2 regions of the Pantoea sp. S-LA4 genome follow, and region 1 is predicted to be linked to the other one. Evidence: predicted binding sites of a transcription regulator. Region 1 holds the regulator's gene; the other holds the start of a gene.

Region 1 (6,461 bases):
CGAAAAACAAAAGGCCACACTGTGGCAGCAGCGGCGTAGCGCCAGCTATCAGGCCAGTTGTCGGCTGGAAGGCTTCAGCCACAATGAACCCGCGCTAAAAGGCGATGAGGCGGCGGCACGCCTGGCGTCGCTGAGGAGGCAATATGGTCTCTAATATCGCGGTCAGCCAGGATCCCTACCTGTGGCACAACGACAACGTACTGAAGAATTTGCTCGATATTCATGACGCCGCCCAGCTGCGTAAAGCCGAGCTGAGTTTCAGCGCTGCCCGGCTGGCGACGCTGGAGTTAGGTCCGCGTAATGCTGGCTTTCCCTGGCTGCGGCTGATCCACCGTACGCTGTTCCAGGATGTTTACAGCTGGGCCGGTGAGCTGCGCACCATTGATATCTGGCGCGATGAGACACCCTTCTGTCACTTCGAATATATCGAAAAAGAGGGCAACGCCCTGATGGCGGCGCTGGTAGATGAGAACGGGCTGGCGGATCTGCCACGCGATGCGTTTGTGCAGCGCATTGCGCATTACTATTGCGAAATCAACGTGCTGCATCCTTTCCGTGAAGGCAATGGCCGGGCGCAACGCATCTTTTTCGAGCAGCTGGCGCTGCATGCGGGTTATCTGCTGGCGTGGGAAGCGATTGATGCCGAAAGCTGGCTGGCGGCGAATCAGGCCGGTGTCGCGGGTGACCTGCAGCCGCTGGAGCAGGTTTTTGCGAAAGTGGTGAGCGAGCCGGCGTAACCGCGTAGAATAGCGGCGCTGATAACCACCCTGGATTCGTCATGCTGCTGCTGATCGACAACTACGACTCGTTTACCTGGAATCTCTATCAATATTTCTGTGAGCTGGGCGCGCAGGTGCGGGTGGTGCGCAACGATGCCATCACCCTGCAACAGATGGATGCGCTGCCGCTGACCCATCTGGTGATTTCACCTGGACCCTGCACGCCCAACGAAGCCGGTATTTCACTGGCGGCGATTCGCCATTTCGCCGGGCGGCTGCCGGTGCTGGGTGTCTGTCTCGGACATCAGGCGATGGCTCAGGCCTGGGGCGGCGAAGTGGTGCGCGCCCGCCAGGTGATGCACGGTAAAACCTCGCTGATCCAGCACAGCAACAGCGGCGTGTTCCGCCAGCTCAACAACCCACTCACCGTCACCCGCTATCACTCATTAATCGTCAAACGCGATACGCTACCCGACGCCTTTGAAGTCACCGCCTGGAGCCTGCGTGACGGCCAGCCCGACGAGATCATGGGAATCCGCCATAAAACCCTGGCGCTGGAAGGGGTGCAATTCCATCCTGAAAGCATTCTCAGCGAGCAGGGACACCAGCTGCTGCACAATTTCCTGACGCAATAGTTTGCCTTTGAGTGATTTTTTATGCATATTTTGTGATTATTATTTCACAGCAGCACAACAATCACTCAAAGGGAGTCACTCATGGCAGCTGAAAAAATTGCGGTCACACGGGAAACGTTCGATAACGTTATTTTGCCTGTTTATGCACCAGCGCAGTTCGTGCCGGTGAAAGGCAAGGGCAGCCGAGTCTGGGATCAGCAGGGCAAAGAGTATATCGACTTTTCTGGCGGCATCGCGGTGACTGCGCTCGGCCATTGCCACCCTGCGCTGGTAGAGACGCTGAAAAGCCAGGGCGAAACCCTGTGGCATACCAGCAACGTCTTCACCAACGAACCGGCGCTGCGCCTCGCCAGTAAGCTCATCAGCGCCACCTTTGCCGATCGGGTGTTTTTCGCCAACTCCGGTGCCGAAGCGAATGAAGCGGCGTTTAAACTGGCGCGCTATTACGCCTGCAAACGTCACAGCCCGTTCAAGAGCAAGATCATCGCCTTCCACAACGCCTTTCATGGCCGGACGCTGTTTACCGTGACGGTCGGCGGGCAGCCAAAATATTCTGATGGATTCGGTCCTAAACCGGCCGATATCGTCCATGTTCCCTTTAATGACCTGGATGCGGTGAAAGCGGTTATCGACGATCACACCTGCGCTATCGTGGTTGAGCCGATTCAGGGCGAGGGCGGCGTCGTGCCCGCCACGCAGGAATTTATGCAGGGGCTGCGTGACCTGTGCGATCAGCATCAGGCGCTGCTGGTGCTGGATGAAGTGCAGAGCGGCATGGGACGCAGCGGCAAGCTGTTTGCCTATGAGCATTACGGTGTGCAGCCCGATATTCTGACCTCTGCCAAAGCGCTGGGCGGCGGTTTTCCGGTCAGCGCCATGCTGACCACTAACGAGATCGCCTCGACTATGGCACCCGGCGTGCACGGCACGACCTATGGCGGCAATCCGCTGGCCTGCGCCATTGCGGAAACGGCGCTGGATATTATCAATACCCCTGAGGTGCTGGAAGGCGTTGATCTCCGGCGTCAGCAGTTTGTCAGCGCGCTGCAGGCGATAGATGCAAAATACGATCTGTTCAGCGACATTCGTGGTAAAGGCCTGCTGATTGGCGCGGCGCTGAAGCCGCAACACGCCGGCAAGGCGCGTGACATTCTGAATGCCGCCGCCGCGGAAGGCGTGATGGTGCTGGTGGCTGGCACCGACGTGATGCGTTTCGCGCCTTCACTGATCATCGAGCCCGCCGATATCGAAGAGGGTATGCGTCGCTTTGCGACCGCCGTCGGTAAGGTGATCGCCGGCTGATTTAGTTTTTGCGTAACCGTCTGATCAGCCAGCGGCCATGCTGTGGTCGCTGGCTCCACGCCAGCGATGAAATGGTGTGCATCACGCTCAGATGATCCAGAATGCGGCGCACATGCTGCTCCAGCACCGTCACCGGCCCTTCATTAATATTTTCCAGCTCATCCAGCAGATTGACCTGCGAACTGGCACCATCATATTCCAGCCGCTGCTGGCAACGTTGCAGCGCAATTTCGCACGACTGCAGATAGCGCTCCGCCAGCGTGGCGGTCAGCATGGTATGTTCCCGCGCCAGTATCGTCATCGCATTGATGTGCTCAACAATGAACTGGCTATGGGTGACCCACAGCCGCATATCCTTGAGATACTGGGCGTTAAAAGCCGGTTCCTGCATCGCCTGGTTCAGGGAGTTAAACAGCGCATTGTGCGCCTGATTAACCCGCACCCGCTGATAAGCGAGCTTCTCCGGCGACTGTTCCGCGCCCAGCAGCAGCCGCAGCGCATCCTGGTAAGTTTCCAGCGCGTCATGGGCGTTCTGTCGCAGCAAGCCGCTCTGCCACTGCGGCCAGAGCCACAGCATCCCGCCGAAGGCGATCAGGCAGCCCATCAGGGTATCCATCAGGCGCGGCAGCAGGAACTGCGCGCCATTCAGCGACAGCAGTTGCAGCGAGTAGACCGCCGTCACCGTGAAGCCAATCATCGACCAGCCGTAAAACTGGCGGGTAAAGCGGTAGCTGATAAAAGTGATCACCAGCATGATCATCAGCACCAGCGACTCCGGTACTGCGAGACGTAAGGTGGCGGCGGCAATCACCAGTCCGACAAAAGTGCCCAGCGCCCGGTGCTGAATACGAACCCGGGTGGCGCTGTAGCCGTTCTGGCTGACGAACATAATGGTCATCAGAATCCAGTAGGGCTTCGGAATATTGAAAAACAGCGCCAGCGCACTGCCCAGCATCAGCATCACGGCAAAACGACCGGCGGTGCGCAGTGCAGACGAACGCCAGGAAAGATAACTGCGCAGCGCCGGCAGCAGCGGCAGACGGCGCTGGCGATCGGCCATCAGGTCACGCTGATAGAGCGGCTTTTGCGTACGCAGCACCCGCGCGATGCGGTTAAAGTGATAAAGACAGAAATTTCCCACCGGATTATCAGGATGCTGGCGGGCAATTTTTTCCAGCGCGCCGAGCTGCTTCTCCATGCCAAACCGATCGGGTAACTGGTGATAGAGAATGTTATCCGCCAGCACCCGTAAGCGGGCCGAGATGGTCTGAGCATTCCAGCGGATCACCGCTTCCGCATGGCTCTGCTCCACCAGTTTCTGCACCTCTTCCGGCTGATGCAGGCTGACCGAGATATGTTCCTGCAGATCCAGCGCCACCTGAAAAGCACGGGTCAGCCGCTTATGGCTGTGATCCCGACTGGCGGACAGCATGTGCATCTGCTGGTAACAGGTGGTGATCAGATCGACCACTTTTTGCTGACGCGCCAGCAGCGGTGGCAGGGCCTTTTCCGGATCGGTCAGCTGGGTCAGCAGGGTATATTTGGCGTCGCAATAGTTGGCCAGTTCACGGTAGATCAGGCTCAGGCTTTCGCGCATCGGCTGCTCTTTCCACAGCCAGAACCAGAACCAGTTAAACAGCCCGTACCACAGCGTGCCGGCGATATAGAGCAGCGGCGGTACGTAGATCGGCATACGGCCAATCAGACTCAGCGTGAAGATGGCGGCGATCAGCGAGCCCGGCAACAGACGGCCGTGCAACGGGCTAATTTCACCGGTGACGCCCAGCAGCAGCGGCATCGCGAACAGAATCAGCGGCAAAGGAATCGCGTGCAGCGTCAGCCACTGAATCAGAAAACTGCCGAGCGCAAACAGGCTGCCGCCAACAATCAGGCGTTTGAAGAAACGTTTATGCGGGGTATCCAGACCGGCGATATTGCAACAGGCGGGGACTAACGAGAACAGCAGACCTTTTTGCAGGTCGCCAGCCAGCCAGCCCAGCGCCACTGGCAGACAGAGCACCAGCGTTTGCCGCAAGGCGTAATTGACTTCAGGATGGTAAATAATTCGACGCCACATCGGCCCAACACAAACAATAACGGCGCGATGTTGCCATCACGCCGTGGGTGACAGGAATTAGCGGGTGCCGTAAACGACGATGGTTTTGCCGTGTGCGGAGATCAGGTTCTGATCTTCCAGCATCTTCAAAATACGGCCCACGGTTTCACGTGAGCAACCAACGATTTGGCCAATTTCCTGACGAGTAATTTTAATTTGCATGCCGTCGGGATGCGTCATGGCATCTGGCTGCTTCGCCAGGTTAAGCAGAGTCTGAGCAATGCGTCCGGTGACGTCGAGGAAAGCGAGGTTACCCACTTTTTCAGACGTAACCTGCAGGCGACGCGCCATCTGCGACGAGAGTCGCATCAGGATATCGGGGTTAACCTGGATCAGCTGACGGAATTTCTTGTAGGAAATCTCCGCCACTTCGCACGCGGTTTTCGCACGTACCCAGGCGCTGCGCTCCTGACCTTCTTCGAACAGGCCAAGCTCGCCAATAAAATCGCCCTGATTCAGGTAAGAAAGAATCATCTCTTTGCCTTCTTCATCTTTAATCAGAACCGCGACGGAACCTTTCACGATGTAGTAAAGCGTTTCTGCTTTTTCACCTTGGTGAATCAGCGTACTTTTGGATGGATACTTGTGAATATGGCAATGGGACAGGAACCATTCGAGTGTAGGGTCTGTTTGCGGTTTGCCGAGAACCATTCGCTATTATCCTCTGTTGTAATCGTGCCCAAAATACAGGGGGCAGTTTTCCCTGTCAGGCGATGAAAGCTTCAAGCGTTTCCCTTACAGGAAATTATTCGGGCTGCATTCGGCGCAGTGCGCATCATTCTTCCCGGCTTCGCCATCGGGTGACGAAAAATATTTTCAGCACTGTTTGTAGCACAGCTTTTGCCGACTGTCTTCTGTTGTCTCGCTTCAGCTAACAGCGGATTTCTCTGGATTGCTGTTTACCAGGCGAAAGCGTACTCTGACGGCAAAACCGCATATTCTGGAGCGAAAATCATGCAGGCAAGAGTGAAATGGGTAGAAGGGCTGACATTCCTCGGTGAGTCGTCGTCCGGCCATCAGGTATTAATGGATGGCAATTCGGGTGATAAAGCGCCCAGCCCAATGGAGATGGTGCTGATGGCGGCGGGCGGATGTAGCGCCATCGACGTGGTTTCAATTCTGCAAAAAGGCCGCAACGATGTGGCTGATTGTGAAGTGAAACTGACCTCAGAACGTCGTGAAGAGGCGCCGCGAATCTTTACGCACATCAACCTGCACTTTATCGTTAGCGGCAAAGCGCTCCAGGATAAAGCGGTCTCACGCGCGGTGGATCTTTCTGCAGAAAAATATTGCTCGGTTGCCATCATGCTGGGCAAAGGCGTCACCATTACCCACAGCTATGAAGTGATCGAACGCTGATCTCTGCGGGGGCCGCTCTGCGGCCTCTTATTCTATTCGCTTGCCTTCCACCAGTCGCTTCACCAGTGGTCCCATGATCAACTCCATCGCCAGCCCCATCTTTCCGCCCGGCACCACCAGCGTATTAATGTGCGAGATAAACGATCCCTGCAGCATCGCCAGCAGGTAAGGGAAGTCGATATCGTCCAGCGCCTGGAAGTGGATCACCACGAAACTCTCATCCAGTGACGGAATAGCACGGGCGGCAAACGGGTTCGAGGTATCCACCGTCGGCACGCGCTGGAAGTTAAGGTGAGTGCGCGAGAACTGCGGCGTAATGAAGTTGATGTA
Region 2 (6,461 bases), 990 kb from region 1:
TGGAAGCGGGCCGTATCGGCTCGGCAACCAACAACCTCGGCTTTATGTATGAGCTGGATGCGATTGCGGCCTGTGTGGTCGGCGGCGTCTCCTTCGCCGGCGGTGTCGGTAGCGTGGCGGGCGTGGTGACCGGTGTACTGATCTTCACCGTTATCAACTACGGCCTGACCTATATCGGTGTTAACCCTTACTGGCAGTACATTATCAAAGGCGGCATCATCATTTTCGCCGTGGCGCTGGATTCGCTGAAATACTCGCGCAAAAAATAATGCGCTGGCGATGACGTCAGAAAAGCAGAGCGACCTTCGGGTCGCTTTTTTTTATGGGAAAAGTGCTGGCGTTGTTGCTGTGAGATTGGGGCTGGTTAGGGAACACTGCCAGACTGGAAAAACGCTAAGGCCAGTCCATGACACGCCCGGCCCGTGTCATTTCTCCGCAGAACGCTTTTTATAGGGAAGAGTGCTGGTGTCGTTGCTGTGAGACGGAGTATGCGAAGGGAACACGGTCAGATCGGAAAGTCGCAAAAGCCGTCATCCATGACATGCTCGGCCCGCGCCATCCCTGGCGCGGGACGCTTTCCTCTTCTGACCGTGTTCCCTGCGCGTTGAGCTTAGTCATTGCTATCAGATTCACCCTGCTCCAACTTCTCAGCAATCTGTAGAGACCCTAAGGGGGAGTCGTGCTGAATTCGCTGTAATAGCATGAGAGGTGTGAGCTTAAATATCACAGCAGACTGGTCTTCACTTTTAGACGGCGACAAAAGTTAAAGCGAAGGGTCATATGCCGGTAGCAAAGCATCGCGGGCCAGGGACAAAAAAGCCGGGAGCGTTTTTAACAACGCAAACGTTGGCCCGGCTACGGGCGCACCTCAGGGATGAGCTGCGGCATCGCCCATGCTGAGCCCGCCACGGAGGGCGGTTTTGCGTCTTTGCGCAAGGGCAGGCTCCCGGAGCCCTGCACGTACTATAAGACCCCAGCATGGGCGTCACAGTCAGCACAGCATAAAGAAGCCGCTGTGCGTGAGCTATTTACGCAGCTTCTGTTCCAGTTCCAGCAACTGTTCCGGCGTCACCGCCGGGTAACTTTGCGCATCTTCGGGGACCTCGCGCACCGCCGGAATGGGCACCAGCGGCCCGAGGAAGCGGGGTTCCCGCTTCAGCAGGAACAGATCAGCCAGCGCACCCAATCGCGCACCGACCTCACGGAAACGCACGCTCAGCATGTTTTTCGGCGAGGGCACGGCATAACACTGCGCCTGAATACCAAGCTGCAGCGCGATAAACAGCGCACGTTCACAGTGGAAGCGTTGAGTGATGATAATGAAGTCGTTGGTATCGAATACTTTACGGGTGCGGACAATCGAATCCAGGGTACGGAAACCGGCATAGTCCAGCACGATATCAGCCGGATCGACACCGGCTTTGATGAGATCGCGGCGCATGGTCATCGGCTCGTTATAGCTTTGCAGCGCGTTATCACCGCTTAACAGCAGATAATTGACCTTGCCGCTGTTGTAGGCATTCAGCGCGCCCTGCATACGATAGAGGTAATACTGATTGATGACGCCGGTGCGATAATATTTAGCCGTACCCAGTACCACACCGACCTGACGATGTGGCAAAGAGGCAACATTCTCGTAGATAAAGGGCGCAGTTTTCCAGCTGATCCAGCGATCAAGGCCAAGCGCCGTCGCCACCATCAGCAGGATGATGAAAAGCAGTCCAATGAAAACGCGTTTCAGCATGCGCCTGGAGACTCGATATCAGAATGGTGAGATGGCACAAGGCTACTTGAGCCGCCGCAGCGAAGCAAGTTAGTGCCGGTTGGCTGGTCTCTTTTTGAGCATTGCCGGACCAGAATAGGTCCGGCAGCGCACGATTAGATCGAGGTACGACGATAATGACGGTATTGCGGCAGCCAGAAGTTGTTGGCAATTGCCTGCGACAGCACATCTTCAGAGGTGACGACAGCCACACCTGCCAGCTGTGCCGCTTTACCGACTTCCATAGCGATGATTTTCGACACGCCCTGGATATCTTTGATTTCAGGCAGAACCGGACCTTCGCCATCGTTAACCAGCGGGGAGCAGTCAGCCAGGGCACGGCTGGCAGTCATCAGCATGGTATCCGTCACGCGACTGGCACCTGAGGCGATAACGCCCAGACCAATACCGGGGAAGATATAGGAGTTGTTGCACTGGGCAATCGGGTAGATTTTTCCGTTCCAGCTGACCGGCGAGAATGGGCTGCCGGTGGCGACCAGTGCCGCGCCGTCGGTCCAGGCGATGATGTCGGCTGGCGTCGCTTCAACGCGTGAGGTCGGGTTAGAGAGCGGCATGACGATCGGGCGTTTGCAGTGCTTGTGCATCTCGCGGATGATCTCTTCGGTGAACAGCCCTGGCTGACCCGATACCCCAATCAGAATATCCGGCCGGGCGTTACGCACCACGTCGAGCAGCGAAATCGCGTCGCTGGTGACATCCCAGTGCTGAATGTTTTCACTTTTCTGCACCAGCTTGCTCTGGAAATCGAGCAGGTTAGGCAGCTTGTCGGTCAGCAGACCAAAGCGATCCACCATCATGACCCGGCTGCGCGCTTCTTCATCGCTCAGACCTTCCGATTTCATCTGCGCAATAATCTGTTCCGCGATGCCACAACCGGCAGAACCGGCGCCCAGGAACACCACTTTCTGTTCGCACAGGCGGCTACCGGCGGCGCGGCTGGCGGCGATCAGTGTCCCGACGGTGACCGCGGCGGTGCCCTGAATGTCGTCGTTAAAGCAGCAGACTTCATCACGATAGCGGTTAAGTAACGGCATGGCATTCTTCTGGGCGAAATCTTCGAACTGCAACAGCACTTTCGGCCAGCGGCGTTTTACCGCCTGAATAAATTCGTTAACGAAAGCATCGTACTCTTCGCCGGTAATACGCGGGTGACGCCAGCCCATGTAGAGCGGATCGTTCAGCAACTGCTGGTTATTGGTACCGACATCCAGTACCACCGGCAGGGTATAGGCCGGGCTGATACCGCCACAGGCGGTGTAAAGCGACAGTTTACCGATCGGGATGCCCATACCGCCGATGCCCTGGTCACCCAGACCCAGAATGCGCTCACCGTCAGTAACCACAATCACTTTCACGTTCTGTTTAGTGGCGTTCTGCAACATATCTTCGATACGGTCGCGGTTCGGGTAAGAGATGAAGACCCCGCGTGCGCGGCGATAAATTTCAGAGAAGTGTTCACAGGCAGCGCCGACGGTAGGGGTATAGATAATCGGCATCATCTCTTCGAGATGGTTATCCAGCAGGCGATAGAACAGCGTTTCGTTGGTGTCCTGGATATTACGCAGATAGACGTGCTTATCGTTATTGTTTTTGAAGTCCTGGAACTGACGCCAGGCACGCTGCGCCTGCTCTTCAATTGACTCTACCGCTTCCGGCAGCAGGCCATTGAGATTAAATTCGTTGCGTTCTTCGATGCTAAAGGCACTGCCTTTGTTGAGCAGGGGAAATTCCAGCAATATCGGGCCAGCGTAAGGGATGTAGAGCGGACGTTTACTTTCGTAGTCGAGTTCCATGCAGTGATGCTCCGGTTGCAGTGTTGTCTGGCGTCACGCCGGAAAGGTAGCGCCAGTTTACTTACCCGTTATAGCTCAGGCTGCAGGAGCAGTGCAGCGGCCGAGTTTCCGCTGCGAATCATTCACGTACCTGCTGCTATCCTGCAACCCGAATTATTCAGAGTAATTTGTCATGACGTGAATTCTGGCGCCAGATCCTATGAAATTTCCCACAGAAGTACAGCATTTGTTCATAAAAGGTCACAAAACTGTGGCCTTTCTGACAGCCGGTTATGCTTTGTGCAATCTGACAGCCAGCAGCTCACTGCAACCAAAGGTCTGTAATGTGGCCTGCGTGGCGGCAAACTGGCTCAGCGTGGCATTTTCGACTTCTGCCAGCACCGCTCTTTTTATCTGGCTGCTGTGTCCACCCTGCATATTCAGCAGCACCAGCGCGGCCTGTAACGGCGGAAAGCTGGGGTTAAACGCCGCGTTCTCAGCATAGCGACCGGTCACAATGGTGCCGGATTCGGTTTCCAGCGCCACGCCGCTGTGTGACTGGCTGTAGGGCGCGTGACTGGCGTTGGCCGCCGCAACGGCAGCCTGTACCAGCGGATCGCCGTCAGCACGATAGCCGTGATCGACCGCGTCCATCAGCAGCGTGGTGATGTCGAGGTCGCGCGGGCCAAAGGCATCAGGCAGGTAATCCGCCAGGGTGCTGATGGCGCGCTGCGGCAGCGAAATACGAATCTCTGTGCCGCTGTTGAGTTCATTCATAAACTGACGGCAGTGGCCGCACGGCGTGTAGTTGACCGTGATGGTCTCCAGCCGGCGTTCACCGCGCAGCCAGGCGTGGGTGATGGCACTCTGCTCAGCGTGTACCGTCTGTTGCAGCGGCGTGCCGGTAAACTCCATGTTGGCACCGAAGTACCAGGTACCGCTGACGCCACGAGCGATAGCACCGACGTTAAAGTGTGACACCGTCGCTACGGCACAGGCCGCTGCCAGTGGCAGCAGCGCCAGCGCCAGCGCATCGGCGTCCATCTGAGTCTGTTGCTGCAGCGACGCGACCTGGTCGGCGCTCAGCACGGCCTGAAAGTCAGGCGCGTCCAGCAGCGGAGCCAGCGCCGTTTGCAGAGTTGACGGCAACGCCTCGAAGGCGGAGAGGAAACGTGAATGCATGAGAGCCTCATTAAATTCAGCAGGGCGATATGCCAGTCATCGGTTTATATGTGATCCACATCGCTCTGACAATGCAACCTGTGTTGCATGTTTCAACTTTGCGAGATCTCTCGCAAAGTTTTAGCCAAACCAGTGCAGCAGAACCGGAAAAATAATCGGGGCTAGCAGTGAGGTGATAATGCCGCAGATCACCAGCGCCAGTGAGCTGAATGCCCCTTCCTGATAATCAAGTTCTGCGGCGCGGGCGGTGCCAAGGGCATGAGAAGCGTTGCCGATCGCCAGGCCGCGCGCCGCTTTAGATTTGACGCCAAGCAGATTCAGCAGCATATGACCGAATACCGCGCCCAGCACGCCGGCGATCAGCACGCAGATCGCGCTGATCGCCGGAATGCCGTGCAGCGAACCGGCCACCGCCATCGCAATCGGCGTGGTCACCGACTTGGGAATGATCGTGGCGGCAATTTCCGGCGTAGCACCCAGCCACAAGGCGATGGCGGTGCCCGACACCATCGCCGTCAGGCTGCCGATAAAACAGACGCCAATGATCGACTTCCAGCGGGCGCGAATCTGATGCATCTGCTCATACAGCGGCAGCGCCAGCGCCACCACCGCCGGTTGCAGCAGCTGATTGAGAATCTGACTGCCGGCAAAATAGCGCGAGTAGGGCAGCTGCAACAGCAGCAGGATCGGGATGATAATCGCCATCGCCACCAGCAGCGGATTGAGCAGCGAGATTTTCAGGGTTAGCGCCAGCTTGCGCGCCAGAAAGAAAGCCGCCAGCGTCAGCGGCAGCGACCACCAGATATCACTCATCCTCTGACTCCCTCACCGGGCGGCGGCTATGGAGCTGGTGAGCGCTTACGCCGACCACAGCCAGCACCACAAAGGTACTGACGATGCAGGAGATGACGATCGGACCAAACTGGGCGCTGAGAATATCGGTGTGGCTCATCACGCCGACGCTGATCGGCACAAACAGCAGCGCCATGTAACGAATGATCAGATGACAGCCCGGTTTTACCCAGCTGACCGGCAGGATTTGAGATGCCAGCAGGGCGAACAGGATCAGCATTCCAAGAATACTGCCAGGAATGGTGATGGGCAGCAGCGAGGCGATGCCGTTGCCACTGTATAAGCAGAGATAAATGATAATAAAGGCACGTAGGTAGCGCCCGCAGACAGACAGCACGGTGAGCATGACAGGCTCCTGTTTTCACTGAGCTTCATCATACGCATTAACCGCTTAGCGTGCTAGCGATCACATAACAGGCACCAGGCAGACGATCGGTGGCGCAGAGCAGAAGATAAACCCACACAGAAGAGGAACGAGGAGTGAGGAAAAAGAGGGCGAAGAAACGATCTTCCCCTACTGCTGTTGCCAGCAGTAAGGAAAGATCATGGCGGGCGGTTACTTAACCGGCATACCCGGTACCGCACCGCTGTCTACCGACAGCACAAACAGATCTTTGCCGCCAGGACCGGCTGACAGCACCATCCCTTCGGAGATGCCAAAGCGCATTTTTCGCGGAGCCAGGTTAGCCACGATGATGGTCATCTTGCCGACCAGCACCGATGGATCGGGATAGGCCGCGCGGATGCCAGAGAAGATCTGACGCTTCTCGCCACCCAGGTCGAGCTGCAGACGCAGCAGCTTGTCCGAGCCCTCAACCAGCTCGGCCTGCTCAATCAGCGCCACCCGCATATCGACTTTGGCAAAATCGTCG

What was found. The regulator CRP, encoded in region 1, controls carbon source genes, mostly activating them, when cyclic AMP is high. The targets are predictions, from matches to a motif close to ATGTGANNNNNNTCACAT.
Region 2: the regulator CRP is predicted to act here: its motif matches at 4,786-4,803, upstream of cdd (cytidine deaminase).

The regions. Positions count from the first base shown of each region.
Region 1 covers NZ_JBTLRC010000002.1:3,400,337-3,406,797, reverse strand. Annotated here, with positions in the region: gene ACX3P5_RS16925 (YhfG family protein) at 1-154, shown strand, start outside; gene ACX3P5_RS16920 (putative adenosine monophosphate-protein transferase Fic) at 144-737, shown strand; gene ACX3P5_RS16915 (aminodeoxychorismate synthase component II) at 779-1,354, shown strand; gene argD (bifunctional acetylornithine/succinyldiaminopimelate transaminase) at 1,436-2,656, shown strand; gene ACX3P5_RS16905 (YccS/YhfK family putative transporter) at 2,658-4,733, opposite strand; gene crp (cAMP-activated global transcriptional regulator CRP) at 4,791-5,423, opposite strand; gene ACX3P5_RS16895 (OsmC family protein) at 5,727-6,131, shown strand; gene ACX3P5_RS16890 (phosphoribulokinase) at 6,159-6,461, opposite strand, start outside.
Region 2 covers NZ_JBTLRC010000002.1:2,409,535-2,415,995, reverse strand. Annotated here, with positions in the region: gene mglC (galactose/methyl galactoside ABC transporter permease MglC) at 1-269, shown strand, start outside; gene sanA (outer membrane permeability protein SanA) at 1,025-1,744, opposite strand; gene ACX3P5_RS12135 (NAD-dependent malic enzyme) at 1,879-3,576, opposite strand; gene cdd (cytidine deaminase) at 3,847-4,737, opposite strand; gene ACX3P5_RS12125 (CidB/LrgB family autolysis modulator) at 4,858-5,550, opposite strand; gene ACX3P5_RS12120 (CidA/LrgA family protein) at 5,543-5,935, opposite strand; gene metG (methionine--tRNA ligase) at 6,146-6,461, opposite strand, start outside.